Regions from separate parts of the Providencia manganoxydans genome, predicted to be linked through region 4. Evidence: predicted binding sites of a transcription regulator. Region 4 holds the regulator's gene; each other region holds the start of a gene.
What was found. Region 4 encodes PurR, which represses purine synthesis genes. Its sites were predicted from a motif close to CANGCAAACGTTTGCNTG; they were not measured.
Positions count from the first base shown of each region.

Region 1: a site for PurR is predicted at 1,892-1,909, ahead of glyA (serine hydroxymethyltransferase). Genes of this name have one in related genera too.
Region 2: a site for PurR is predicted at 3,153-3,170, ahead of serA (phosphoglycerate dehydrogenase). Genes of this name have one in related genera too.
Region 3: a site for PurR is predicted at 3,399-3,416, ahead of JI723_RS01590 (NCS2 family permease). Genes of this name have one in related genera too.

Region 1 is NZ_CP067099.1:1,655,805-1,663,302, forward strand. Features, by position in the region: gene glnB (nitrogen regulatory protein P-II) at 1-53, shown strand, start outside; gene hmpA (NO-inducible flavohemoprotein) at 464-1,663, opposite strand; gene glyA (serine hydroxymethyltransferase) at 2,015-3,268, shown strand; gene JI723_RS07295 (3-phenylpropionate MFS transporter) at 3,340-4,491, shown strand; gene suhB (inositol-1-monophosphatase) at 4,584-5,387, opposite strand; gene trmJ (tRNA (cytosine(32)/uridine(32)-2'-O)-methyltransferase TrmJ) at 5,513-6,244, shown strand; gene iscR (Fe-S cluster assembly transcriptional regulator IscR) at 6,453-6,950, shown strand; gene JI723_RS07315 (IscS subfamily cysteine desulfurase) at 7,057-7,498, shown strand, end outside.
Region 2 is NZ_CP067099.1:1,496,871-1,504,368, reverse strand. Features, by position in the region: gene JI723_RS06510 (YecA/YgfB family protein) at 1-119, opposite strand, end outside; gene zapA (cell division protein ZapA) at 478-807, shown strand; RNA gene ssrS (6S RNA) at 919-1,101, shown strand; gene JI723_RS06495 (5-formyltetrahydrofolate cyclo-ligase) at 1,194-1,784, shown strand; gene serA (phosphoglycerate dehydrogenase) at 1,824-3,074, opposite strand; gene rpiA (ribose-5-phosphate isomerase RpiA) at 3,429-4,085, opposite strand; gene JI723_RS06480 (LysR family transcriptional regulator ArgP) at 4,270-5,169, shown strand; gene JI723_RS06475 (oxidative stress defense protein) at 5,166-5,900, opposite strand; gene argO (arginine exporter ArgO) at 6,025-6,642, opposite strand; gene mscS (small-conductance mechanosensitive channel MscS) at 6,840-7,498, opposite strand, start outside.
Region 3 is NZ_CP067099.1:353,178-360,675, reverse strand. Features, by position in the region: gene hemN (oxygen-independent coproporphyrinogen III oxidase) at 1-1,034, opposite strand, end outside; gene yihI (Der GTPase-activating protein YihI) at 1,280-1,807, opposite strand; gene JI723_RS01590 (NCS2 family permease) at 1,985-3,319, opposite strand; gene JI723_RS01585 (amino acid ABC transporter permease) at 3,528-4,280, opposite strand; gene JI723_RS01580 (amino acid ABC transporter permease) at 4,282-5,034, opposite strand; gene JI723_RS01575 (ABC transporter substrate-binding protein) at 5,107-5,937, opposite strand; gene phoU (phosphate signaling complex protein PhoU) at 6,522-7,235, opposite strand; gene pstB (phosphate ABC transporter ATP-binding protein PstB) at 7,249-7,498, opposite strand, start outside.
Region 4 is NZ_CP067099.1:2,598,472-2,605,969, forward strand. Features, by position in the region: gene JI723_RS11650 (Grx4 family monothiol glutaredoxin) at 1-43, opposite strand, end outside; gene sodB (superoxide dismutase [Fe]) at 527-1,105, shown strand; gene cydH (cytochrome bd-I oxidase subunit CydH) at 1,179-1,262, opposite strand; gene purR (HTH-type transcriptional repressor PurR) at 1,533-2,558, shown strand; gene punR (DNA-binding transcriptional activator PunR) at 2,562-3,467, opposite strand; gene punC (purine nucleoside transporter PunC) at 3,590-4,813, shown strand; gene cfa (cyclopropane fatty acyl phospholipid synthase) at 5,299-6,447, shown strand; gene JI723_RS11680 (helix-turn-helix transcriptional regulator) at 6,585-7,340, shown strand; gene JI723_RS11685 (putative quinol monooxygenase) at 7,367-7,498, shown strand, end outside.

The DNA of each region.
Region 1 (7,498 bases), 940 kb from region 4:
TCGCCCGTGTGATTAGAATTAGGACAGGTGAGCAGGACGAGGAAGCCATCTAATCCTCGTCATACTTCGCACTACAGCGTTGTTGGCTACGCTCACTCGCCCTAGTCACATACTAATGTATGCTCCTAGGGTCTCTTTCACATGCCGCCTAGCTGTAGCACGAATTATTTAGAGGATTTACCGCGTTATACATCGCGATATAGCGTTGTTGGCTACGCTCATTCGCCCTAGTCACATACTGATGTATGCTCCTAGGGTCTCTTTCACTTGCCGCCTAGCTGTAGCACGAATTATTTAGAGGATCTTTTTCGTCAAATTTGACGGAGTAGCGTTAGCCAATTCTTTATTTAAAACAAGCTATTTACTATTTCTCAGAAGGGAAAAAGCGGTAATGGTGTAAACACAAGAATGGGATTGATTAAAACTATGTTTACATGCAAAACCATTACCGCAAAATTGCCTATTAATTCAATGGCAGGGCTTTATGAGGGCCAAAGCATTCATAATGAATGTTATCTGCTGAAACACCCATATCAATCAATTGCTTACCAATATATTGCATAAAACCCACTGGCCCACAGAAATAGAATTGCATATTTGGGATCATTAACCATTCTTTTACTGCTGATAAATCCATCAATCCACTGAATTGATAATCAAAGCCTTGCTTATCTTCAGGGCGAGGATGGTTAAACCATATCGCAGACTGGCTATTTTTATGATGGGATAAATGCTTATTCACTTCCTGATGGAATGCGTGTACCGCACCATTTTCTGCTGCATGTAGCCAATTAATTTGTGCGTCATGGCCTTCGTGAGTTAATTGATTAAGCATGCTTAACATCGGCGTTAAGCCAACACCTGCTGAAATCAGGGTAACAGGAGTTTGATTATCAACATCAATGAAAAAATCACCACAAGGTGGGGCTAGATGAACAATATCTCCTTCATTGAGTTCATGGTGAATATAATTAGAGACAACTCCATTTTGTTCGCGTTTAACCGCGATACGATAACTTTGACCATTAGGAGCGGTGGTGAGTGAGTATTGACGGATCTCTTGGTTAGCTAAGCTATCATCATTGATGTAAATGGTAATATATTGGCCTGGACGATAGTCTGCAACAGGTTGTCCATCGACAGGAACAAACTCAAAACTGGTGATCACATCGCTCTGTGTTTGTTTTACTGCAATACGAAATTCACGCAGTCCTTCCCATCCACCTTTTTTCTCCGCATTTTGGCGATAAATATCTGCTTCGCGATGAATAAAAATATCAGCTAGCACGCCATACGCTTTGCCCCAAGCATCCAAGACTTCCTGACCCAGATCCAGTAACTCATCAATTGCAGCCAGCAAGTTTTCACCGACAATTGGGTAGTGTTCAGGTTTGATATTTAAACTTGCATGTTTTTGAGCAATTTTTTCAACCGCTGAAATTAGTGCTTCAGGGGTTTCAATATAGGTTGCGTATGCACAAACCGCATTAAACAACGCTTCACGTTGTGAACCATTGTTTTGATGAGTCATGTTAAAAATATCTTTGAGTTCAGGATGCTGTTTAAACATTCTGTCGTAGAAGTGTGCGGTCAGCTTAGGGCCTGTTGCCGCAATGGCAGGAATAGTAGATTTGACGATAGCGATAGTTTGTTGGTCTAGCATGGCAGACTCCCTTGAAAATTCTTCACTAGCAGATGAAATTTATAACATGTATTTTAAATGCAACTTATAACTTTTAACTCACAATGTAAATAGGTCTATTAAAAAAAGGCCTAAAAATAGAGTGTTTATTGATGTGACGATAAAAAAATAGCGTTTAATATCTTTACAATATGAATTTGTATGATTTTATTTTGATGCAACTTATGTTGATTTAGTGTCAATAAAATATATGCAAACGTTTGCGTATATTTTTTGTTTAGGGCTATCACCTCGAACAAAAAGAGTTTACACTGTGTGCTATTGCGTTAGTTTTATTACCAACTTATTGAATAGCTGAGGCAGGAGAAGCGGATGTTAAAGCGTGAAATGAATATTGCAGATTATGACCCACAACTTTGGGAAGCAATGGAGCAGGAAGTTGTACGTCAAGAAGAACATATTGAATTAATAGCTTCAGAAAACTACACCAGTCCACGAGTGATGCAAGCTCAAGGATCTCAGCTAACAAATAAATATGCAGAAGGCTATCCGGGGAAACGTTATTACGGCGGCTGTGAATATGTGGATGTTGTTGAGCAATTAGCGATTGACCGTGCAAAAGAGCTGTTTGGTGCGGATTATGCTAACGTGCAGCCACATTCAGGTTCACAAGCTAACGCTGCCGTTTATATGGCATTATTACAACCAGGTGACACGGTTTTAGGTATGAACCTTGCCCATGGTGGTCACTTAACTCACGGCTCTCCGGTTAACTTCTCAGGTAAACTGTATAACATCGTACCTTACGGTATTGATGAAAGTGGCAAAATCGACTACGACGATATCAAAGAACAAGCGTTAAAACACAAACCTAAAATGATTATCGGTGGTTTTTCTGCTTACTCAGGTGTGGTTGATTGGGCAAAAATGCGTGAAATCGCAGATAGCATCAATGCTTACTTGTTCGTTGATATGGCTCACGTTGCAGGGCTCATTGCTGCGGGTGTTTATCCGAACCCAGTTCCACATGCACATATCGTAACAACGACTACACACAAAACATTAGCGGGTCCGCGTGGTGGTTTGATCCTTGCAAAAGGTGGCGATGAAGAACTGTATAAAAAACTAAACTCAGCAGTATTTCCAGGTTCTCAAGGTGGTCCGCTAATGCATGTTATTGCAGGTAAAGCGGTTGCACTGAAAGAAGCAATGGAGCCTGAGTTTAAAGTTTATCAACAGCAAGTTGCTAAAAATGCGAAAGCAATGGTAGAAATTTTCCAGCAACGCGGTTATAAAGTGGTATCTGGTGGTACAGAGAACCACTTGTTCCTAGTTGATTTGGTTGATAAAAATATCACAGGTAAAGATGCAGATGCTGCGTTAGGCCGTGCTAATATCACTGTTAACAAAAACAGCGTTCCTAACGATCCTAAAAGCCCATTTGTTACCTCTGGTATTCGCGTTGGGACACCCGCCATCACTCGTCGTGGCTTCACTGAAGCAGACGCACGTGAATTAGCGGGCTGGATGTGTGATGTGTTAGATAATCTTAATGATGAAGCGACCATTGAGCGTATCAAGCAAAAAGTATTAAACATCTGCGCTAAGTACCCAGTTTACGCATAATTTAAGCTAGTGTTAAATTTACTTAAACCCGCTTCTGGCGGGTTTTTTGTATTGAAAAACAAGGAGGAATAATGGTAATCCCATCAACGCATTGGCTTGCGATTGACTATTTTACCTATTTTTTAGCTTACAGTATTTTCTTGCCGTTTTGGTCAATTTGGCTACAAGGGGAAGGTATTGATGCTGAAATGATCGGATTGCTATTGGGAATAGGGCTAGCTGCACGTTTTCTTGGTTCAATGTTTATCACACCGATGGTAAAAGATCCCTCAAAACTCATTACTGCGTTGCGAATACTGGCTGCACTTTCTCTGATATTTGCGATTGGGTTTGCTTTTGGATCGCATTGGGCATGGTTATTTTTTGTCATGATTGGGTTTAATTTGTTTTTTTCACCGATGGTTCCCCTTGGTGATTCATTAGCAGGGACGTGGCAAAAACAATTTCCATTTGATTATGGCAAAATTCGAGTTTGGGGTTCAATCGCATTTATTATCGGCTCTTCATTAATGGGCCATTATGCAAGCGTTTATGGCCATCAGTCCATCATGATTGGATTAATTATTAGCTGTTTGGCGTTGTTACTAGGCGCGATGCTTAAACCAATGGTTATGCCTGCGGGGGTATTTAAAACGGTAGGTGAGTCTAAAATTACCTTCAAACAGCTTATTGCAGATAAAAATATTATTCGATTTCTCGTTTGTGTCACCTTATTGCAGGGCGCACATGCTGCGTACTATGGCTTTGCTTCATTATTTTGGAAAGAAGCGGGGTATTCAGATTCAGTCATTGGTAATTTGTGGTCACTTGGGGTGGTGGCTGAAGTGGTGGTCTTTATGTTAAGTCATAAGCTATTCCGTCGTTGGAGTGCTCGCAACTTGCTATTGTTGTCCGCTGTATGTGGCATTATTCGGTGGAGCTTAATGGGGGCTTTTACTTCACTTCCTGTGCTGATCGTGGTGCAAATATTGCATAGTGGTACGTTTACAGTTTGTCATCTCGCTGCGATGCGGTTTATTAGTTCACGTAAAGAAAACGAAATTATTCCGTTACAAGCTGTCTATTCCGCATTAGCAATGGGAGGCGGTCTAGCAATAATGACGATTGTGGCGGGCGCAATTTATAAACGTGTCCCTGATCAACATGGTGTTGTTTTTTATTTAATGGCATTGTTGGCAATACCTGCATTATTTATTCGACCAAAAGTTACTGCACAGTCATAAGCTGGTGTTTTGCGATTACCAGTGCATTTATGGCTCTATCAATAAAAAAGGCGCTGAAGGATTTCCAGCGCCTTTCAAGATGTATTGTTAGTTTAGCGTTTTAGCGCTTCAGATAGCTCTTCGCGCATCACGGATAGAATATCTTTAACAATTCGTGGGCTACCCGCAACGATATTACCTGAAGCCAGATAGTTATGGTTACCAACAAAGTCAGTCATAATACCGCCAGCTTCGCGCATGATCAGCTCACCACCTAAGAAATCCCATGGCTTTAAGCCAATTTCATAGTAAGCGTCAACACGGCCAGCAGCGACATAACATAAATCCAGAGCAGCAGAGCCTGTGCGGCGGAAATCTGCACAACTTTCAAACATTTTGCTCATGATATTCATAAAGACAACTGAATGTTGTTTTTGTTTGAATGGGAAGCCTGTTGCAACGATCGCGCCATCTAGTTCACGAGCGTCGGCGCCACGTAGACGGTAACCATTTAATTGTGAACCTTGACCGCGAACTGCGCTGAATAGCTCATTGCGCATTGGGTCGTAAACGACAGCAACTTCTGTGCGTCCCTTAATGCGGACAGCAATAGATACAGCAAAGTGAGGGAAACGTTTTGTGAAGTTGGTAGTGCCATCCAGTGGATCGATTACCCATTGAATTTCATCTTCTTTACCTAATAATTCACCACTTTCTTCTGTGATGATAGTGTGATCTGGGTAAGACTTACGGATGACTTCGATAATCAAATGCTCTGATTCACGGTCAACGTTAGTCACAAAGTCGTTAGTGCCTTTTTGAGTGATTTGAACATTATCAGGCGTTTCATAGCTTTTAGCTATATGATTACCGGCCTTACGTGCAGCACGTATGGCGATGTTAAGCATCGGATGCATGGGCTTTTTCCACTGGAATGTTAAAGAACGAAAAACTTTGAGTGGGCGGATTATATAGATGTTCATCACAATAAGCAATTTTGTGTTAGACTCTTGCGATTATTTTTTATCAAAACGACTAAATCATGCTAGATAACATCCGCATCATCCTTGTTGAAACCTCACACACAGGGAATATGGGCTCTACTGCTCGTGCCATGAAAACCATGGGACTTTCCAATCTTTACTTGGTCAAACCACAAGTACAACCTGACTCACACGCAATCGCACTTTCTGCTGGAGCAAGTGATGTCATCGGTAATGCAACAATTGTTGAGACACTCGATGAGGCATTAGAAGGTTGTAAGTTGGTGATTGGTACCAGTGCTCGTTCTCGTACGCTTTCTTGGCCGATGGTTGCCCCACGTGAATGTGGTGAAAAATCGATCGCGCAAGCACAAACCGCACCGGTTGCTATCATTTTTGGCCGCGAAAGAATAGGGCTAACCAACGAAGAACTACAAAAGTGTCAGTATCATTTATATATCCCAACGAATCCTGAATATGGCTCGCTCAATTTAGCGATGGCTGTACAGCTGGTGAGCTATGAAATTCGTATGGCGTACCTAGCGATGGATGAAAAAAATACGCTTAATTCGTCAGTGGATGAGGTAGAATACCCGCCTTCAGAAGATGTTGAACGTTTCTATGTGCATCTTGAAAGTGTATTGAATGAATCTGGCTTTATCCGTAAAGCTCATCCAGGCATGATTATGAATAAGTTAAGGCGCTTATTTACACGTGCACATATTGAAACTCAAGAGCTACATATATTACGTGGCATTTTAACGTCGATGGAAAAATGGGCAAAAAAGTGAGTGCTACACTCTAAATGATCCGAGGTGCAACTAGGGGCATAGAATATTATGTAACTAGTGGAAGTCAGGGTATTCAACAGCGCTTCACCTTGAAGTATAACGTGTAAAACTCCGTGGATAATACCTGAGTGTTTTAGTCAGGTAAATAGTTGACTAAATTAGTCAGGAATGTCACAATTAGGCTATATTTTACCATGGAGTATATGTTATGAGACTCACTTCCAAAGGGCGTTACGCAGTAACCGCGATGCTTGATGTCGCGTTACACTCTCAGTCAGGTCCAGTACCTCTTGCTGATATTTCTGAGCGTCAGGGAATTTCCCTCTCTTATCTTGAGCAGCTTTTCTCGCGTTTACGTAAAAACGATCTTGTGGCGAGTGTTCGCGGTCCAGGTGGTGGTTACCTATTAGGGCGTGATGCTGACCAGATTTTCGTTGCTCAAGTGATTGCGGCGGTTGATGAATCTGTTGATGCAACGCGTTGTCAAGGTAATAAAGAAGGTTGCCAAAATGGTGATCGTTGCCTAACACATGCTCTGTGGCGTGACTTAAGTGACAGGATCACTAGCTTCCTAAGCAGTATTAGCCTTGATGAACTGGTTAAAAATCAGGAAGTTATGGATGTTGCTGATCGACAAGATAACGAAAAACGTCGAGCTACATTAGGTGGTTTATCACCTGAAACTATTATCAATGTTCGTGCTTAATATAAAATAATTCTATAAATAGCAGTGGATGCAGTAGGCCATCAAATGAGGGTTACATGCGTCATTGGAAAATGAAGACAATTTTGTCTTTTGGAGTAAGTGAGCAATGAAATTACCGATTTATCTTGATTATTCAGCAACGACACCGGTTGATCCTCGTGTTGCTGAAAAAATGATGCAATGTCTAACTATGGACGGCAATTTTGGTAACCCCGCTTCGCGTTCCCACCGTTTTGGTTGGCAAGCAGAAGAAGCCGTTGATATTGCACGTAATCAAATCGCTGAGCTAGTGAATGCTGATCCACGTGAAATTGTATTTACTTCAGGTGCGACCGAGTCAGATAACTTAGCTATTAAAGGTGCAGCGAACTTCTATCAGAAGAAGGGTAAGCATGTTGTCACGTGTAAAACTGAGCATAAAGCAGTTTTAGATACTTGTCGCCAATTAGAACGTGAAGGTTTTGAGGTTACTTATCTCTCCCCGCAACGTAATGGTTTGATTGATCTGAAAGAACTCGAAGCGGCTTTACGTGATGATACTATCCTTG
Region 2 (7,498 bases), 1.1 Mb from region 4:
CCACCACAAATAAGTCCGGTAATCAGTCCGTGAATTTCTGCGGCTGTAAGCGCAATGGAATTTTGTTGGAGAAGAGTGTCCAACGTTTCATAGTTTGGTAAAGATTTTTGTATAGACATCTGAATTCGTCATGTTAGCTAATCATTCATGATATGCTACCATCAAGGGTAGTCGCTATACCAGTAAGCTTTTGTGATCTGTATTATTAATCAAGCGCTTTATCTAGCGAAATTTCCAGACTCTGAATAATTTGAACGGTTGCTATCAGTACTGCAACTTGGGTTATAACGGGTGTATACTCGAAATAATTCGAATTGCAGGTAGGCAAGGAGCATAGATCAACACTATGACCCAACGAGTTAAGCGTACGTACTCACTATACCTTAACGCAAAGCCCCGTAACTCGAAGTATGACGAGTATATTTTTTTGGCGCCGAACACAGATTTGTCGGCGAGTATTATTCGTATGGAGGGATCATGTCCGCACAGCCGGTTGACATTCAAATATTTGGGCGCTCAATGAGAGTCAACTGCCCTATTGAACAAAAAGAAGCATTAATTGCATCCGCTCAAGAGCTTGAACAGCGCTTACAAGATCTTAAAGATAGAAGCGGTGTAACAAATACAGAGCAGCTTATTTTTATTGTTGCATTGAACGTATGTCACGAATTAACACAAGAAAAGACAAAAACGCGTGATTATGCATATAATATGGAAGAGAAGATAAAAATGCTGCAACAGACGATCGAGCAAGCATTACACGATCAGGTAAAAATTACTGAGAGACAGGTTTTGCCTATTGGCTAAATTTGCTTAAAAATCATACATTAGTATAAAAAAATATATGAAAATGGGGTTGCATTTTCATCCCAATTTCATACAATGAAGTCCATAGAGTAGCAACAAGTACTCAACAGAATTTCTCTGAGATGCGCGTCAGTGGGTGAGTCCCCTGAGCCGATATTTCAAAAAAATAGAATGTGGTTATTGCGCTGGTGAGCACGCCTGATCCGCTCAGGAAGCCTAAAGGTTAGCTAAACTACGTTCACCTTGAACCAAGGGTTCAAGGGTTACAGCCTACAACGGCATCTTGGAGACCCCCATTTTTCCCTTCGTGTTGTCTTTACCTTTGTTTCTATTATTACGTTACACTTGCGGTAATTTATTCGATTATTTCTGAGGTATATGAAACCATGGAAGATCAACTATCAGCTACCCGTTATCAAATTCGCCAGTCTACTCGAAAAAAACGCCAACAACTGAACGCTATTGAACAGCAAACTGCCGCACAAAAGATCATGCAACATGCTTTATTGCACTCGAAAGTCAGCCAAGCTAACAATATTGCATTATTTCTCTCCTTTGATGGTGAAATCGATACACTGCCGCTAATTAACGCACTATGGCAGCAAAATAAAAACGTTTATCTCCCTGTTTTACATCCTTTCAATCGAAACAATCTATTATTTTTGCGTTATACCTCTGAAACTAACTTAGTTAAAAACCGTTTTAATATTGAAGAACCACCACTCGATGTCACTCAAGTGCTTCCACCAAACCAGCTCGATATTATGATGATCCCTCTGGTCGCTTTTGATGAACAAGGCCAACGCTTAGGTATGGGGGGAGGATTTTATGATAGAACATTGGCAAATTGGCAACACAAAGGTTTTTATCCTATAGGGTTAGCGCATGACTGCCAATATGTGAAGTCACTGCCTGCCGCACACTGGGATATTCCACTGCCAGAAATTATCACCCCTCAAAAAATATGGCACTGGTAACCAGTGCCATCAGATGACAAGCAGACAACAATTGATTAATTAGAACAATAAACGAGCGCGAATAGTGCCCGGTAGTTCTTTTAATTTCACCAAAATATCATCAGCTTGGTCAGGCTGCTGAGTAATGATATCGATCACTACATAGCCCACATTACCTGTAGTGCGCAAATACTGACCAACAACGTTAATGTTGTTCTCTGTGAATACTTGGTTAATGCTATTCATTATGCCTGGACGGTTTTCATGAATATGCAATAGACGGTTAGTATCTTCAGTATGTACCGGTAGAGAAACCTCTGGGAAGTTGACCGCAGATAATGTAGAACCATTATCAGAGTATTTGGCTAATTTGCTCGCAACTTCTAACCCGATATTTTCTTGAGCTTCTTCCGTCGAACCACCGATATGTGGAGTCAATATCACATTATCGAATTTAATTAATTCACTGACGAATGGGTCATTCGGATCATTGTTACCGGCAGGCTCTGTTGGGAACACATCTACCGCAGCACCTGATAAATGCTTGCTTTCTAATGCATCCGCTAAAGCAGGAATATCTACCACTGTTCCGCGTGAAGCATTGATAAAAATGGCCCCTGGCTTCATCAATTCAAATTGCGGTTTAGCAAACATGTTTTTAGTACTTGGTGTTTCAGGTACATGTAAGCTCACCACATCGCTCATATTTAATAGCTCAGCCATTGAACGAACTTGTGTTGCATTCCCCAAAGGTAATTTGTTTTCGATATCATAGAAGTAAACATCCATACCAATACCTTCAGCTAAGATCCCCAACTGAGTACCGATATGACCATAGCCTACAATACCTAAACGTTTACCACGTGCTTCAAAACAACCTTTTGCTTGTTTTTCCCAAATACCGCGGTGGGCTTTCATGTTTGCTTCAGGGATACGACGCAGTAATAATAGTAATTGGCCAAGTACCATCTCTGCAACGGAACGAGTATTCGAGAAAGGCGCATTAAATACAGGGATCCCACGTTTAGCCGCAGCATCTAAATCGACTTGGTTAGTCCCAATACAGAAACAACCTACCGCAACCAATTTTTCAGCCGCAGCAAAAACTTCTTCAGTCAAATGAGTACGGGAGCGAATACCGACAAAACGCGCATCTTTAATGGCTTCTTTTAATTCTTCATCCGACAGTGCACTTTTGTGATATTCAATATTGGTATAACCTGCTGCTTTTAGGTTATCCACCGCGCTGTGATGAACACCTTCCAATAATAAAAACTTAATTTTGTCTTTTTCCAAAGATACCTTGACCATTTACCCTACCCTATCATGCTTAAAATTCGTAACAGATGAATCTCCGACTACCAACATAGCAAAAAATGGCACAGTATCAATACAATCGTTTGCCTAGCCCTAACTATCTAGCGCGAAGAAAAAGAAGTTATACGGAAGAAAATCAGGGGCGGTAACACAAAATAAGGATTTTGCCTATGTTATAAGCATTAGTGTGAGATATATCACCAAAATAGTGATAAATAAAAAATCGTGAATTTTTTTACTAATAGTTAATACCAGAAAAATCAATATTAAAAATATCTATCTACTCATAAAAAAAATAAACCAGTAAAATAATCACTGGTTTATGTTCATCTGAGGTACATTTAAACGCTATTTAATGGTTTTAACCCCTTCAGAGGTACCCATCAATACAACATCTGCCCCGCGATTCGCAAACAGGCCAACAGTGACCACACCTGCAATACCATTAATTTTATTTTCAAGGGCAACAGGATCAACAATGCTTAAATTATGAACATCTAAAATCACATTACCATTATCGGTAACGACATTTTGGCGATATTCAGGTGTTCCACCCAATTTTACTAACTCACGCGCCACGTAGCTGCGAGCCATTGGGATCACTTCAACAGGAAGTGGGAACTTACCCAATACATCAACTTGCTTTGATTGATCGACAATACAAACAAATGTTTTAGAAATGGCAGCAACAATTTTTTCACGAGTTAGCGCAGCGCCACCGCCTTTGATCATATTCATGTGATGATCAATTTCATCGGCACCATCGACATAAACATCTAATGAATCAACATCATTACAATCTAAAACAGGAATACCTAACGCCTTAAGTTTTGCAGTAGACGCTTCTGAACTCGAAACTGCACCTTCTATCTGACCTTTCATTGTCGCAAGTGCATCAATAAAATGAGAAGCGGTAGAACCCGTCCCTACGCCAACAATCGTGCCAGGTTTTACGTAATCTAATGCTGCCCAACCTACTGCTTTTTTTAATTCGTCCTGAGTCATGCCCATGCCTTTTGCTATTTAAAATATCAATGAAGTTAGTGTTAGTAGTATATACTGTACACCCAACAAGTTCAGCTTTGTTCGCTATATTCTGTGATTTATACAATGTCATTAATATTTCAAGTGTTCTGCAATAAATTATGGCATATTAACCCATAGAATAACGACAAGGAGAATATCCCCAATGAAGCGCCCTGATTACCGCGCGTTGCAAGCACTGGATGCTGTCATTCGTGAAAGAGGATTTGAGCGCGCAGCTCAAAAACTGTGTATTACGCAGTCAGCTGTTTCACAACGGATCAAGCAATTAGAAAACCTATTTGGCCAGCCGCTACTTGTCCGGACAGTGCCACCGCATCCCACTGAGCAAGGGCAAAAGTTACTAGCATTGTTGCATCAAGTAGAATTATTGGAAGAACAATGGCTTGGTGATGAAAATGGTGGTTCAACGCCACTACTGCTTTCGCTTGCGGTCAACGCTGATAGCTTAGCAACATGGCTGTTACCGGCCCTCAACCCTGTGTTACGTAATAGCCCAATACGCTTAAATATCCAAGTGGAAGATGAAACGCGTACCCAAGAGCGTTTAAGACGCGGTGAAGTAGTTGGTGCGATCAGTATTCAACCACAAGCCCTACCGGGGTGCCTTGTCGACAAATTGGGGGCTTTGGATTACCTTTTTGTTGCGTCACCAGACTTTGCCGCAACTTATTTCCCTGATGGCGTCACGCGCTCATCGCTGCTTAAAGCGCCGGCTGTCGCATTCGACCATCTTGATGATATGCATCAAGCTTTTGTGCAGCAAAACTTTGGTTTATCGCCGGGGAGTGTCCCTTGCCATATCGTGAATTCATCAGAAGCATTTGTGCAATTAGCCAAACAAGGGTCAACCTGTTGTATGATCCCACATTTGCAGATAGCGAATGAATTAAAAAATGGTGAGTTAGTAGATTTAACACCGGGGCTATATCAACGTCGTATGCTTTACTGGCATCGTTTTGCACCAGAAAGCCGCACGATGAAGAAAGTGACAGACGCCCTACTCAAAACAGGGCGCCTAATGTTGAAACAAGAAGAGATTTAACGTTTTAACTCAAAAACCACATCAACTTGGTCATTAAAATCAATACTCTGCTGCTCATAAGTTTCATTAACATCACGTTCAGGAGCAGCAGCAAGTACAGCTTTAGCACGATAGTTCATCACTGGTGCTGGGTATGGAACCGCATCAGGAGCACGATAATTGATACTGTATACAGGCCCTAACTGAACACTAAAACCTTTGGCCAATGCGTTAGCTTGTTCAATCGCATTTTTAATTGCTTTTTCACGTGCTTCATCACGATACTGTTGTGGATTATTCACACCAAACTGAACCGAATTAATTTCATTTAGTCCCGCTTTCAAAGCCCCATCCAGCAGTGTATTAAGCTGATCTAATTTAGTGACTTTAACTTCAACAGAGCGAACCGCCGTATAACCCACAATTGATGATTTTTGTGATTCTTTGTCATACTCATATTTAGGCTGAGTACGCACATTAGCAGCATTGATATCTTTCTTTTCAATGCCGTTTTGTTTTAAAAACTCAAAATACTCAGCAACACGCTTATCAACACCTGTTTTAGCGGCTGCTGCATCTTTCTCAGTAACTTCAACATTAATATTTAATGTTGCCATATCAGGTGATGCCTTAATAACTGCATTACCTGATGTCGTAATATGTGGGCCTTCAGGAAGTGGATTGGCTTGTGCAATAGCTGGAACCGCAATACCCGCCATCATGGCGGCAAGAACTAAAGACTTTAACTTCACAGGACCTCCTAAGAAATAATAACAAGAAAGTTGCCGTGATATTATCACTCACTAGCAACCTACATAAACCTTAGCACATACAATGTAAAGTTCGTTTCAGATTAATAAGAAATTACAATTATCCTTAATACCCTAATCCTTGTTTTGCTAATTGAATAGCAATAAACCACATTACTGTGCCAACAAATACATTAATAATACGTTGCGATAACGGTTTATTTAACACAGGTGAAAACCATGCCGCTAACATCGCTAATGCAAAAAACCAAACAAATGAAGCCGTCAACGCTCCCGCTGTAAACCAAGGGCGTAGTTGGCTTTCTAATTGACCGCCGACACTCCCCAACACCACGAAAGTATCTAAGTAAACATGTGGATTAAGCCATGTCACGGCAAACAACGTTATGATTACTCGCCAACGACTAGCGATTTGATGCTCTGCGCTTAACACCATATCGTCGCGACTAAATGCGCTACGAAAAGCACCATACCCATACCATGTTAAAAATCCAACACCAGCCCATGTAATCAGCTGCATCAATATTTCAGATTGGCTAAGTAAAGCGCTACCACCAAATACCCCTGCAACGATTAATAACGTATCACTTAAAGAGCATAAAAATGCACTCATAATATGATATTGCTTTCGACTGCCCTGCTGTAATACGAAGGCATTTTGTGGTCCTAATGGAAGGATCATCGCTGCCCCAAGTAAAGCGCCCTGTAGATAAATAGTAAACATGCACTCATTCCAAATAATTATTCACTGTTTATGCGACAATTCTATCGATAAAAAATTATTAGTGAAAATTATTAATTCTTATAGAACATTAGTAAAACTACTTTCGCGATGAGGTATAAAAATGATAAGAAAGGAAGAAATGAAAACAGGGTAACGTATTCAACATACGCAACCCTGTTATGACGCTCAGTCCACGATTATTCAGCAGATTGATTTTTGACGACAGTTTGTGATTGTTGGTGCAAATAGACATCCATTTGCGGGAAAGGAATACCAATTTTGTGCTCATCAAGAGCGCGTTTAAAGTTTTCCATCAGATCCCAATAAACAGGCAATGCATCGCCATTCGTGGTCCAAAAACGCACTAAGTAATTCAATGATGATGGTGCCATTTCATTCAAACGAATGGTCACACCTTTATCATGTTGAATACGGCTATCAGCTGCAACAATATCACCCAACACTTTTTTCACTACATCGATGTCTGAATCATAAGCAACACCAACTGTAATATCAGTACGACGATTTGGCTCACGTGAGACGTTAATAATACTATCTGCAATAATTTTACCGTTAGGGATGACAATAATACGGTCATCCGCGGTTCTCAGTGTTGTAGAGAAGATTTGTACATTTTGTACTGTACCTTCAACTGCACCAATCTTCACATATTCACCCGCACGTAATGGTCTAAATACCACCAATAAAACGCCCGCAGCAAAGTTACCCAGTGAATTTTGTAACGCTAAACCAACTGCTAAACCCGCGGCCCCCATTACGGCTATTACCGATGCCGTTTGAACACCAATTTTGCCAAGTACGGCAATAAATGTGAAGGCAATAATAGTATAACGCG
Region 3 (7,498 bases), 2.1 Mb from region 4:
GTTTTTAAATCTTTCTGATTTTGCGCATAGTTATCCCCTAGCATGCTAATCGCAGAAACTCCGAGGCCTAATAGATCACAATTGCCTTGGGTGGTATAACCTTGGAAATTACGATGGAGAATGCCTTCACGTTGAGCAACAGCTAACTCATCTTGTGGCTTAGCAAAGTGATCCATACCAATAAATTGATAGCCCTCTGTTGTCAACGTCGCTATGGTTTCTTGCAAGATATCTAGCTTCTGCTGCGCATTAGGCAGATCTTCATCTTTGATTTTACGCTGCGCAGCAAACAAGTTAGGCAAATGCGCATAGTTAAATACGCTTAGGCGATCTGGCGAAAGCTCAATCACTTTTTTTAAGGTAAATGCAAAACTTTCTGGTGTTTGTTTTGGCAAACCATAAATAAGGTCAATGCTGGTTGAGGTGAAACCAATCTCTTTTGCTCGGTTAATCAGAGCAAAAATAAACTCTTCATCCTGTTCTCGATTGACTAAAACCTGAACTTGTTTATTAAAATCTTGTACCCCCATACTTAAGCGATTAAATCCTTCGCTGCGTAAGTGGTCAATCATATCGAGCTCGATTTCACGTGGGTCGATTTCAATCGACATTTCCACATCATCAGAAAAATGAAAATGTGTCTTCAATAAAGAGACTAAATGACTGACTTGGGTTTTATCTAAATAGGTTGGCGTACCGCCCCCCCAATGCATCTGAGTCACTGTACGATTTTCAAGCAGCGCCGCACGTTGGCTGATTTCTTTTTCAATCACTTGTAGATATTCATCAGCCTTATGTTTTTGCCGGGTCACCAACTTATTACAGCCACAGAAATAACATAATTTATGACAAAAAGGGATATGAACGTAGAGCGATAGCGGGTTATCAGGGTAACGTTGTGTTGCCGCAACAAATGCACTTTCATCATAGTTTTGGTTAAATTCAAGCGCCGTTGGATATGAGGTATAACGCGGCCCTGAATAGTTATATTTCTGGATAAGAGAAAGATCCCAAACGATATTTTGCTCTGACATTAACATTCCTCGATAGCGACAATTCCCACTTGGCGGATCGCACTTTATAAATTTTTATACCCTAATAATTTGAGATGCAGTTTTAAGTATGATGAATACATTGGCGAAATTATATTCATCATATCACAGAGTATAACGCGAGATTCATCACAGAGAGTTGACGTAGCACCAAACATGCTATCAATTGAACGAAATTCCATCAAAACTCCCCCAGCAGAGTTGCCAGAGGAGGAAGAAAAAGCAGATTACTTACTTTTTAAAATACGCATGATGTCATCGAGTTTTTCTTCATCTTCCTCTTCTTCATCATCCGTTAATTCAATACCTAAAATAGACATCAACTCATCAATACGATCTAAACAGGTATCAATGTACTCTTGCTCTTTCGCTGTCACCGTTTCGCCATCTTCTAAACGTGCTAACAAGCTGTCTAAACGATCATCTTGTTCTAGCATTTCCAGTTCTTGCTCTGGTGATAACTTCACTTTTTCTACAGGCTCTTTCACCTTCGCTGGACGCGGCACTGCCACTTTTTCTTCAGCAATCAAAGGAACTGGTTTTTTACTGCCAAGACGCGGGTCATTAACTTGATTTTGGCTAGCTGACTGACCATTAGCTGATTTTTCTTGGTAACGCGCTCCGGCTTTGTTACCGCGATGTTTTTTCTCGCGTTTACGCTCACGCCCTTCCGCATTCAGCTCTTCTTTAGACTTGCGGTACTTTTTCTTAGTTTTGCCAGCAGAGTTGCTCGCCGTTTTTTTGGGTGAATTCATGGTCTGATACCTTGATAAAGTCAGTTTCTGTTGCGGAATCTAGCAGGATCCCGCTAGCAGTGGAAGCTCTTGCGCAGCAATTAGAATATTTTTTTGCATTTTGCTTTTGTTCATTATAGCAAAACGGCTCTCATAACGAGAACCGTTTATCACGAAAGGCGTGGTAAGAAGAGATAATTAAGCGTCAACCAGAACCATTTTTAAAATAAATAAAATGGAAACTAAAATCACACACAGACCTAGGTCACGCCAGCGGCCAGTACCAATTTTCATCGCACAATAAGCAATAAAGCCTAATGCGATACCTTCAGTAATTGAAAAACTGAATGGCATCATCACCGCAGTAATAAATGCAGGTACTGATTCAGTTAAATCATCCCACTTAACACGGGTCAAACTGGATGTCATCAAGACACCGACGTAAATCAGTGCACCCGCGGTTGCATACGCAGGTACCATACCTGCCAGTGGAGAGATAAACATGGTCAATAAGAACAACACACCGACAACCAGTGCGGTTAAACCAGTACGGCCACCAACAGAAACACCCGAGGAGCTTTCAATGTAAGCGGTCACTGATGAAGTGCCCATCGCAGAACCCGCTACTGAACTTAAGCTATCCACATACAAGGCTTGTTTCATGCGTGGGAAAGTACCGCGTGCATCAGTAATTCCTGCTTTATCTGTCACGCCGATCATGGTGCCTGAAGAGTCAAATAAGTTAACTAACATAAAGGCAAAAATAACCCCTGATAGTGCCAGATCTAACGACCCCATAATATCAACTTGACCCACTACCGTTGTAATACTTGGTGGTAGAGAGAAAATACCATTAAACTGTACATCCCCTAGTGCAAGGCCGATCAATGTCGTGACCACAATCGACACTAATACTGCGGCATGGATATTACGCGCAGCTAGGATGGCAATAATGAAGAAGCCAAGCGCCCCCAACCAGACATTATGTTGAGTAAAATTACCAATAGAAACTAGAGTATCTGGATTCGCAACGATGATACCTGAGTTTTTTAAGCCCATCATGGCAATAAATAAGCCAATCCCACTAGTGATACCCACTCGTAGACTTAATGGAATGTTCGCAATGATCCAATAACGAATGCGAAATAAGGTTAAAATAAACAAGCCTACCGCACCCCAGAACACAGCCCCCATAGCGACTTGCCACGAATATCCCATTGCGCCAACAACCACAAAGGCAAAAAAGGCGTTAAGCCCCATTGCAGGCGCAACAGCGATAGGTAGATTTGCCAATAATCCCATTAGAATACTACCAATCGCCGCAATTAAGCATGTAGTCACGAATACCGCTTTGATATCCATACCTGCGACTGAGAGAATTTGTGGGTTAACAAAGACAATGTAAACCATCGTGAGAAATGTGGTAAAACCCGCAACGACTTCTGTTCTTGCCGTTGTACCGTGTTCTTGTAATTTAAAAACACGCTGAAACAGACCCTGCTGCTGCACAGAGCCAGAAGATTGATTACTCATGAAATATTGCGCCCAAAAAAAGTTTTTTTCGCCCTATCCTACAACAAACAAAACAAGAGTGTTACCGTTAAAATGCAAAAAAGAAAACGTTTGCGTAAATATAACCGATAGGAATGCGCTAACTCACTGATACAGCAAGGCGAATCAGAACATGCAGAAAAAAAAGAAATTTTAATGGCGACCATTCAAAGCCGCCATTAATGACCAATTAAGATAAGGCCAATAATTTTTGTCGACGCCAAAATAGCAAAGAACGCTTTATGGATGGTGCAGTGGATTGATTTTGACGACTTATTCGTTTTGCGACAAGGTTTGCAACAATTTCTAGCGTCAAACACATTATGAAATAGATAAACCCAACAAATAAAAATACTTCCATCGGATACACCATTTCACGATTATTGACTTGGTTAGCTAAGAATGACAATTCAGCAACCCCTACCACGTAAGCCAAAGAAGTATCTTTGATCAGGGCTACCCATTGATTAATAAATGATGGCACCATCATACGTAGCGCTTGAGGCAAAATAATTTGCCATAATACCTGCCAGCGACTAAAACCTAACGATAAACCGGCCTGCCACTGCCCTTGACCAATCGCTAAAATACCGGCTTTTACCGCATGTGCGAGATAAGCTGAAGTAATCAGAGCTAATGCACAAATCACCGACGTAATACCTGGAATATCAGCGTTAAAGACAATTGGCAGTAAGAAATAGGTCCAAAAAATCAACATAATGACGGGTATTGCACGGAAAAAACCTAAAAATGCAGCAAATAGGTTCATCCAAAAACCACGTAGCATCGCCAAAGCAACACCGCCCAGCGTACCAAGTATAATCGATGCAATACCTGCAATCAGGCTGATGATTAGAGTCAACAAAGCGCCTTCAATTGGTCCATCAGGAAAAGTACCAAATAACAGATACTGCCAATTTTGCTCTATTACAGAAAAATCCATTTTATACCCTCACCGCTAAATTACGTTGTGCTCGCCACTGCCCCCACGCTTCCATTACCGCAATAATGGCAATGTACAACACTGTCGCGATACCAAACGCAGTAAAAGTTTTGAGTGTTTGGCTATCGACTTGACGTGATACATAAGAGAGTTCTGCAACGCCAATTGCCATCGTTAATGAAGAGTTTTTTACCACATTCATGTATTGCCCTAACAAAGGTGGCATCGCAATCTTTACCGCTTGTGGTAACACAACGTACCTCATTGACTGCCATCCCGTTAAACCCAATGCAAAAGCAGCGTACTTTTGGCCTTGTCGTACACCACGAATACCTGAACGAATTTCCTCCGCGATAAAAGGAATGGTATATAACGTAAGCCCAACAAAACCGGCTAAAAACTCATATGATGGCCAACTCAAAGTGATCCCTAAAAAAGTGGCCTCATGGGGAGTATTTAACCAATCCATCACGTCAGGTGACAAAATATCACGTGATGCGAAGGCCCAAAAAAACAGTTGAACTAACAACGGTGTATTACGGAAAATCGAAATATAAATATTCACTATCCAACGCAATGGCGCTATTTGGCTATCCCTCGCCGAGGCAACCAAAAAACCTAATAGCGTTGCAGCCACAATGGTACAAACCGAGATCCAAATCGTCAGCAATAGCCCATAGCCAAACCATGTTAAATACTCGGGAGCCAAAAAATGCTGCGACAGAAATTCACCGCTAATAAATTTTTCAAACATAGATGCTGCCTTTGATAACCAACAACCCCGCTATTGATAGCGGGGTTGTTGTCACTGATTAAGAACTACAAATTACTTTTGCTGATCGAGCGGCGCGAATTTAAAATCACCGCGTGGTTGAGCAGCTTTTGTATCTGGGCCAAACCAGCGGTTATAAATCACTTCTGCTTGACCCTCTTTTTCGAGTTTCAATAACGCTTCATTGACGTTTTCAACTAGACGCTGTTCACCTTTAGAGGCTGCCAGCGCTTGATATTCGCGTGTAATACTGAATGGTGAAATTTCAAAATCCGCTTTTACTTTTTCAGGTAAATTACCTAATAAACCAACCAGTTTTGCATCATCTTGAGTGATTGCTTGCACATTACCATTACGCAGAGCAGCGAACGCCTGTGGAGTATCATCATAAGAAATCACTTTAGTATCAGGATAACGTTCACGCAGCGTCACTTCTTGAACAGTCCCTTTATCGGCACCGATACGCAGTGGCGCAATATCATCAGGGGTTTTTAACACGCCTTTACGAGCGATAAACTTCTGCCCTGTCGCAAAGTCAGGGATAGAAAAATCCACTTGTTTCGCGCGTTCATCAGTAATGGTGAAATTAGCGCCAATTAAGTCTACTTTACCTGAAGTTAGCAGTGGAATACGGTTAGCGGGATTGGTTGGACGCAGTTCTAATTTGACGCCAAGGTTATCAGCGATTGCTTGCGCGATATCAACATCGTAGCCCGTGAGTTTTTTGCTTTGTGGGTCAATAAACCCAAATGGTGGATTGCTATCAAACACTGCGACACGAATAACACCGGCTTGCTTGATGTCATCCAGTTTATCTGCCTTGGCAACGTTAGCCAGCAGCGCAAATCCTGCAAGTAATGCAGTAGTTAAAACACGAGCTTTCATTGAACACCCCTGACGGTAAATTTGTGTAAATCGACCATCTCAAGTTATCAAGGAAGCCTTATTTCTTGAAATACTATTAATTAATATATTTATAATAAAAAGGAATATGAGTATTGTGTTTTAAATCATGTCGCGCATTGCTGGCGAAGAGAACATAAAAAGTAAAATATAATTTACTTAAAGGCCGATAAGTTAATTATTTTTTACCTTAAGGGGATTTTATCTGTAGCGTAACCGAACGCTCTGATGGGGATGCACACAGAATTGAAATATTGGTGATATTGGTGATATTGGTGATATTGGTGATATTGGTGATATTAATATTAAAATATATAACACTCTAGAAAATGAGAATAAAATAAATAAATCTAAATATGCATGCCCTAAATAGTTCGTTCTACAGCTAGGCGGCAAAAGAGCGAAGCCCTAGGAGCATACATAAGTATGTGACTAGGGTTCGCGATTGCAGCCAACAACGCTGTGGAGCGAAATATGACGGGCATATGGAACCCTAGGAGCATACATAAATATGTGACTAGAGTTCGTGATTGCAGCCAACAACGCTACGGCGCGAAGTATGACGGCTATTTTTTGGTCATCATTTTCTCTAGCTGATCCCCGCCTACATGCCTGAAATCTTGGCCTTTGACATAGTAGAATATAAACTCGCAAATGTTTTGGCAGCGGTCACCGATACGTTCGATAGAGCGCGCGCAAAACAACGCAGTGAGTACGCTAGGTATCGTTCTTGGATCTTCCATCATGTAGGTCATCAGTTGACGCACAATACCTTCATACTCTTGGTCAACTTTTTCATCTTCACGATAGATACGGATAGCTTCTTCCAGATCCATACGGGCAAAAGCGTCCAGTACATCATGCAACATTTGTACAGTATGTCGGCCTAATGATTCAAGGCTAACCAGCAGCGGTTGATGCTGATGAGAGAATTTTTCGAGTGCTGTTTGGCAAATTTTATCAGCCACATCACCAATACGTTCTAATTCAGCAATCGTTTTTGAAATTGCCATTATCAGACGCAAATCACTTGCCGTTGGTTGCCGTTTAGCGATAATTTTCACACATTCTTCGTCAATTGCCACTTCCATCATGTTGACTTTGTGGTCATTTTCGATAACTTCGCGTGCTAGAGCCTCATCCTGATTGTGCATGGCAGTGATCGCCTTGGTGAGCTGTTCTTCAACCAGCCCTCCCATGGTCATCAATTCAGTATGGATATGTTCCAGCTCAGCATTGAACTGCCCAGAAATATGTTTGTTGTGGTTCAGCGTATCCATAGTCGGCTCCATATCAACCGTAACGGCCAGTAATATAATCTTCAGTTTGTTTCATTTCAGGTGTGGTAAACATCTTGTCTGTTTCATTGAACTCAATCAGCTCACCTAAATACATAAAGGCCGTATAATCAGAACAACGTGCAGCCTGTTGCATGTTATGAGTCACAATCACCACGGTATATTCAGATTTTAACTCGCTGATCAACTCTTCAATACGTCCTGTAGAAATGGGGTCGAGAGCGGAGCATGGCTCATCCAGTAAT
Region 4 (7,498 bases):
GATTTTCTTTGATTTGGCGTTCGATTCTTTCAATTGTCGTCATTTTTTTACTTCCTTAAAGCTTGGGTGCTGGTTTTGCAGTCAGTAAACAATCGCAAATGCAGATGATGCAACTGTTACTAAGCGAGAATATTTGACCGAAAATATTACTACACATTGTTTCATACAATATGCCAGTTTTACAGGGGCATTACTATAACACCCTCAAATAGAAAAAGGGATTTTTTCTCTATCAGTCTTTTAAAGATAGTTAAATCAAATTAGCTTTATTCTAGCAAACGCATTTTGTGATTTTAGGCTTTATTATCTATATGATTTTACGATGTATTTATATGCTGAATTTGTTAATATAGTACAATGATGCACATGACCATATTTTTATTGTGGTATAATGCGCTAATGACGATAAAATGATACATACAGTGCGCTATATTTTAGTATGTACATGATTAAAAAGACAATTACTCGCTCAACTTTGAGCATCACACCCATACGTGTTGTTTAAAACGCAAACAAGGAGTACGCAATGTCATTTGAACTACCCGCTCTACCTTATGCAAAAAATGCACTAGAACCTTATATCTCTGAAGAGACGTTAGAGTACCACTATGGCAAACATCACAATACTTATGTTGTTAACCTCAACAACTTAGTAAAAGGTACCGCTTTCGAAGGTAAATCCCTAGAAGAAATCATTAAAACTTCTGATGCTGGCATTTTTAACAATGCTGCACAAGTGTGGAACCACACTTTCTATTGGCACTGTTTAGCACCAAATGCAGGCGGCGAACCTACAGGTAAAGTTGCTGATGCAATAAATAAAGCATTTGGTTCATTCGCTGACTTCAAACAACAATTTACCGATGCAGCAATCAAAAACTTTGGTGCCGGTTGGACTTGGTTAGTGAAAAAAGCAGATGGTAGCTTAGCAATTGTTAATACATCTAATGCTGCAACACCAATCTCTGGTGATGATAAGCCTATCCTGACAGTCGATATTTGGGAGCACGCTTACTATATTGACTACCGTAATGCACGTCCAAAATATTTAGAAAACTTCTGGTCACTCGTAAACTGGAAATTTGTTGAAGAAAATCTTGCTTAACTGATTTTTGGCAACATTTAGGGCGAGCAGTGCTCGCCCTTTGTGATCTTACCTTTGCTATTTAAAGGCAAAATTAAAAAATATGTATTGCAAATGTGATGATCACTGCCAAAGAACCAATTGCTGCTAATAATCCGAATTTAAAATCTGTATCCATGAGTTCCTCTCATTATCAAGAACAGTTAACCAGCCATTTGACCCTATACTGTATAAGGTTAAATAAGTATGACATGACGATTTATAAAAACCAGTGTCTATATCACAGGTTATAACATCAATTATTTCTTTTGTTTTTGCGCTAGATCAGACAAAATCCATAACAAATCGCTAAATTATTGCCAGTTAAGTAACTATGCCTCAATATGCTGGTAATTTTTAATAAGTATTCATAACAAGACCGATTATTGGTCAGGAGTTTTTTTTTCCCATGGCAACGATTAAAGATGTGGCGAAGCGTGCTAATGTCTCCACCACAACTGTATCCCATGTAATTAATAAAACGCGCTTCGTAGCCGATGATACTAAGGCTGCTGTTTGGGCTGCGATAAAAGAACTCAACTATTCGCCAAGTGCTGTTGCTCGTAGTTTAAAAGTTAACCATACTAAGTCGATTGGCTTACTTGCCACATCGAGCGAAGCCCCTTATTTCGCAGAAGTTATTGAATCTGTCGAAAACAGTTGTTATGAAAAAGGTTACACACTCATTCTTTGTAACTCACATAATAACTTAGGTAAACAGCAAGCTTACTTACAAATGCTTGCTCAAAAACGTGTTGATGGCCTTCTGGTGATGTGCTCTGAGTACCCAGAAAAGCTCATTAGCATGTTAGAAGATTACCGTAATATCCCTATGGTCGTTATGGATTGGGGGACGTCGCGAGGTGATTTTACTGATAGCATTATTGATAATTCATTTCATGGTGGTTACTTGGCGGGTCGTTACTTAATTGATCGTGGGCATCGTGATATTGGGGTGATCCCAGGCTCACTTGAGCGGAACACGGGGATTGGTCGCCTCACCGGCTTCCGAAAAGCAATGGAAGAAGCCAAAGTCACTTTACGTGATGAGTGGATTGTACAGGGAGACTTTGAACCTGAGTCCGGCTATAAAGCAATGATGCAAATCTTAAGTAACAAACAAAAACCAACAGCGGTCTTTTGTGGTGGTGATATTATGGCTATGGGAGCCATTTGCGCTGCCGATGAGATGGGGCTGCGTGTTCCACAAGATATTTCTATCATTGGCTATGATAATGTGCGTAATGCACGCTATTTTACCCCTGCACTCACCACTATCCACCAGCCCAAAGAACGTCTAGGCCAAATGGCCTTTACTATGCTACTCGACCGTATCGTGAATAAGCGTGAAGACGCACAAACCATTGAAGTGCACCCACGTTTAGTCGAGCGCCGTTCTGTTGCTGATGGACCATTTATTGATTATCGCCGTTAACCGTTAAGGTGCTAACCACTCAGCGTTGAGAGTTTGACTGTCTCCAAGATATTCAAGTAACCAACTCAACGCTGGTGATGTATTTTTTTCAACCCAAGTTAAGCAGCAAGGGCTTGGTGGAAAAGGCTGTGATAACTCTAATGGGACTAACTTACCCTGCGTACAATACGGCGCTGCGCGATGTTCCGGAACCATGCCGACACACAGCTCATTAACTAAACACACCATACCATCTTCCCAATAAGGTACCACAAGGCGCCGTTGGTTATCTAATGCCCATGTATCTCTTTTAGGAAGATTTCTTGAAGTATCTTCAAGGCATAAACTCGGGTAATCACGCATTTGATCATCTGTTAGTTTCCCTTCAATTTTTGCCAATGGGTGATTTGGCGCTGCAACACACCACCATGACATAAAGCCCATATCACGAAAACTGTAACGTTCTCCGATGGGTGAAGCTCTGGTTGCCCCAATTGCTACATCCACTCGACCATCAGCCAATGCATCCCATACACCATTAAAAACTTCAGGGTGAATATATAATTCGATATCCGGAAAATGACGATAGAAATCTAATATCAGTTGCTGTGTCCGTTGAGGTTTCACAATACAATCAACAGCAATACTAAACTGCCCTCTCCAACCATTAGCTGCCTGTTGGCATTGATGACGCGTTTGTGTCATTTTTTTGATGACTGAGCGCCCTTGCTTGATAAATATCTCCCCAGCTTCCGTCAAGACGACATCGCGATGACGGCGTTCAAATATTGGTACAGCAAGCCATTCCTCCACTTGCTTAACGGTATAGCTAATTGCGGAAGGGACACGATGTAATTCCTCTGCTGCGCCACTAAAACTCCCGGTTCTTGCAACCGCATCAATCACTTCTAACGCATGCGCTGACCACATAACGATACCTTTCAAAAATTTTGATAGCAGGATCCAAATATTACCGTTTCACAATGTAAAAATATAGCCTATACAATAGCGTACATATTAACAATTTTGTAAACTCTAGAAAGTAAATCGCTATGACAAATACTGTGACGAAAAACTCCCCAGGTTTTATGCTCTACCTTGCTGGACTGAGCATGTTAGGGTTTCTAGCCATCGATATGTACCTCCCTGCATTTGGCTCTATGCAAACGGCATTAAATACCACTGAAGGGGCAATTAGCGCCTCCTTAAGTATCTTTCTTGCTGGTTTTGCCTTCGCACAACTGCTATGGGGACCTTTGTCAGACAAACTTGGACGCAAGCCTATTTTAATTGCTGGCTTATTACTGTTTATTCTCAGCTGCTTAGGTATTCTTTGGGTAACCGATGCGACACAGTTACTGATCCTACGTTTCTTGCAAGCTGTTGGCGTTTGTAGTGCCGCTGTTCTTTGGCAAGCATTGGTTATTGACCGTTATGATGCGGCGAGTACCCAAAAGGTATTTGCATCTATTATGCCGCTCGTTGCATTATCACCGGCATTGGCGCCATTATTAGGTGCATGGGTATTGGAACATTATGACTGGGAAATTATTTTTATCGTTTTAATGGCTGTGGGTATTTTATTATTACTTCCAACACTGTTATTAAAAAACGTCACCCCCAAAGCGATGACTACTGACGCGACAGAAAGTAAATCTATTTCCTTTTTCACTTTACTGAGCTCACGTATTTTTAGTGGGAACGTTTTAATTTATGCATCTTGTAGTGCAGGATTTTTTGCTTGGCTAACAGGATCACCGTTTATTTTACGTAATATGGGCTTCAACCCAGCAGATATTGGATTAAGCTATATTCCACAAACATTAGCGTTTATTGTCGGTGGGTATGGTTGTCGTTTTATTTTAATCAAACTACGAGCTGAAGTATTATTTCCATTACTATTAGTAGGTTATGCAGTCAGTATGATTATCTTATTTTTAATATCTATGTATGCTGAACCAACACTGACCATGATACTAATACCATTCTGCTTTATGGCAACCATGAACGGAGCCTCTTACCCAATAGCGGTATCCAAAGCATTGAATGCCTATCCACAAGCTAGCGGTAAAGCTGCTGCTTTGCAAAATTCTTTACAACTTGGGTTATGTTTTTTAGCCAGCCTCTTGGTTTCAGCGTTACCTTTCGACCCACTCTTAGCCACCACAGGGGTGATGGCGGTGACAATAATTCCGATGGTTATCGGTTATTTTCTACAACATACAAAAGATCACTCTAAATCATCACAAAAAAGCTCTGAATATCAGCCGCAATAACTACTTTTCTGATCAGCCACTGTATTTTAGTGGCTGATTTTGATAAAAAATCAAAAATTGACACTCTTTATTTGACCTTCCAGACATTATTAGAAACTCTAATTGCGCGTATTTACTCTAAATTTTACTTTTCTATCAAAAGTGACATTTTTCGCCATTGTTAAATAAAATTATCACTTCTATACTCGGAGAGTACTTAGTCCGAAGTGATTTTTGAGTTAATACTGTACTCTAAATAATTCTAGTCACAGCGAGGCGATTAATGAATCAGCTGTTAGGTGCGTACTAAAGTATGTAACCGACGCCTATGAACGTAGTCACCGTACCTAATAAAAGGTCCTGCGACTTGAAGTATGACGAGTATACTCAGGGTCAATAATATTTATTACCAAACCCTGTCTTTGCGAAGCTATTTCTTCGCAGCCCTACACTTTCAGCAAGTTAAAATTCTATCTCAAAAACCTTCATCTCAAGTTGGAGAGCATATGAGCACTTGTGTAGATGAAACCAAAAGTAAAGTTTCAAATTGGCAAAGAATTGCAGAATCGTTATTAAGCCAAGCTGGCATCGAAATCAACGGTTCCCGCCCATTTGATATTCAAGTTCATAATACCGATTTCTTTAAAAGAGTTTTGCAAAAAGGCTCTCTGGGCCTCGGTGAAAGTTATATGGATGGCTGGTGGGATTGCGAGCGTCTTGATTTATTTTTCTATAAAGTCTTACAGGCGAAACTCGATACTAAGCTACCCAATAATCTTACTGATATAATGAAAGTCGCAATGGCGCGCCTAAGGAATTTGCAAACTCAGAAGCGTTCATGGATTGTCGGAGAAGAGCACTACGATTTAGGTAATGATCTTTTCACCCTAATGTTAGATCCTTATATGCAATATTCCTGCGGCTATTGGAATGAAGCAACTACGCTTGAGCAAGCGCAAATCAATAAATTAGATTTGATCTGCCGTAAGCTACAAATAGAACCGGGTATGCGCTTACTCGATATTGGTTGTGGTTGGGGAGGCCTTAGCGCTTATGCTGCACGTTATTATGGCGCATCCGTCACTGGTGTCACTATTTCGAAAGAGCAACAAAAATTAGCTCAAGAGCGTTGTAGTGGGCTTGACGTTAATATTATTTTACAAGATTACCGTGAATTAAATGATAAATTTGATCGGATTGTTTCAGTTGGCATGTTTGAGCACGTAGGCCCTAAAAACTATTCCACTTATTTTGATGTTGCACGTAAGAATATTAAAGATGATGGTTTATTTTTATTACATACCATCGGCTCAAATAAAAACAAAGTGAATGTTGATTCATGGATTGGCAAATATATTTTCCCAAATGGAGTGCTCCCTTCTATTGAGAATATTGGCCAATCCAGTGAAGGGAAATTTGTCATGGAAGACTGGCATAATTTTGGTTCTGATTATGACAAAACACTAATGGCATGGTATCAGCGATTTTTAGACAGTTGGCCTGAGCTTAGCGATAATTATACGCCACGCTTTAAACGCATGTTCACTTACTATTTGAACTCATGTGCTGGGGCATTCAGAGCCAGAGATATTCAATTATGGCAAATCCTTTGGAGCCCTAAAGGCGCTAAAGGAGGAATACGCGTACCAAGGTAATTCGTTATTAATCAACCTGAACTAGGGCGCTATCTTTTGATATAGCGCCTTAGTTCATCTATAAATACTATTTTCATTAGTTTTTCCCCTAAAAATGGTTATCATGGGCTAATTATATAACTCACCATGGGTAAGCTATGCTCAAACAGTATTATCCGCCTGCTGAATTGAATGGTTTTATCAGCTCAGTGTTAATTCTTAAAAAATTTACGGTACCAATAAAAGTGTTTCCGGGTACTGGCGCGGAGATTTGGGTTTCATCCAAAGAGTTATGCATATCTACTGAAAACCATATAAAAACAAATAAATATCAACTTGTTATCCCTCGCATTGATACCTTCACAGCTAAACCGAATAATGGAAATTTGATGGTATTGCGTGTTCGCCATGATGCGGTGCGTTTTCTGCTCCCTGAACGAACATTATCTTATACTGATAAGCCAACCGCCTTAGCTGACATTTGGCAAGAGCCTTGGTATCTAGATTTAGCAAATTCCTCTTTTAAAGGACTGTTAGACTGCTTTGTCCGTACCAAAGCGTTAAAACAGCCCCAATTAATCGATGATATACTCAATATTCTTTATCGCAATCCCACTAAAAAGATCACAGATATTGCCGATGAAACGGGATATAGCGCACGTTTTATACAAAAAGAATTTTTAAAAGAATATGGTATTACCCCTAAGAGATATCAGATTAATTGTCGTTTAGAACAATTACTTAAAGCTATGCTGAAAGAGCAGGATACCTACCGCTGGCTAGAAACAGGTTATTATGACCAATCACACTTCTATCGTGATTTTAAACGATATTTTACGATGACACCTTCCGCATTCTTAAAGTCTGATTATTCGTTTTTTTACAATACAATCGCAAAGCAAACTTTAAGATAGTTCTCAATACACATAAGGAGAACGGAATGAGTATTGTTGTATACGCACAAATCACAACGGAAAATAAAAACGGATTTTTAACTAAAGACATCGTCAAAAATTTAGCGAAATTAAGTCGACGTGAGCAAGGATGCATCAAGTATGATCTGATTACTAAA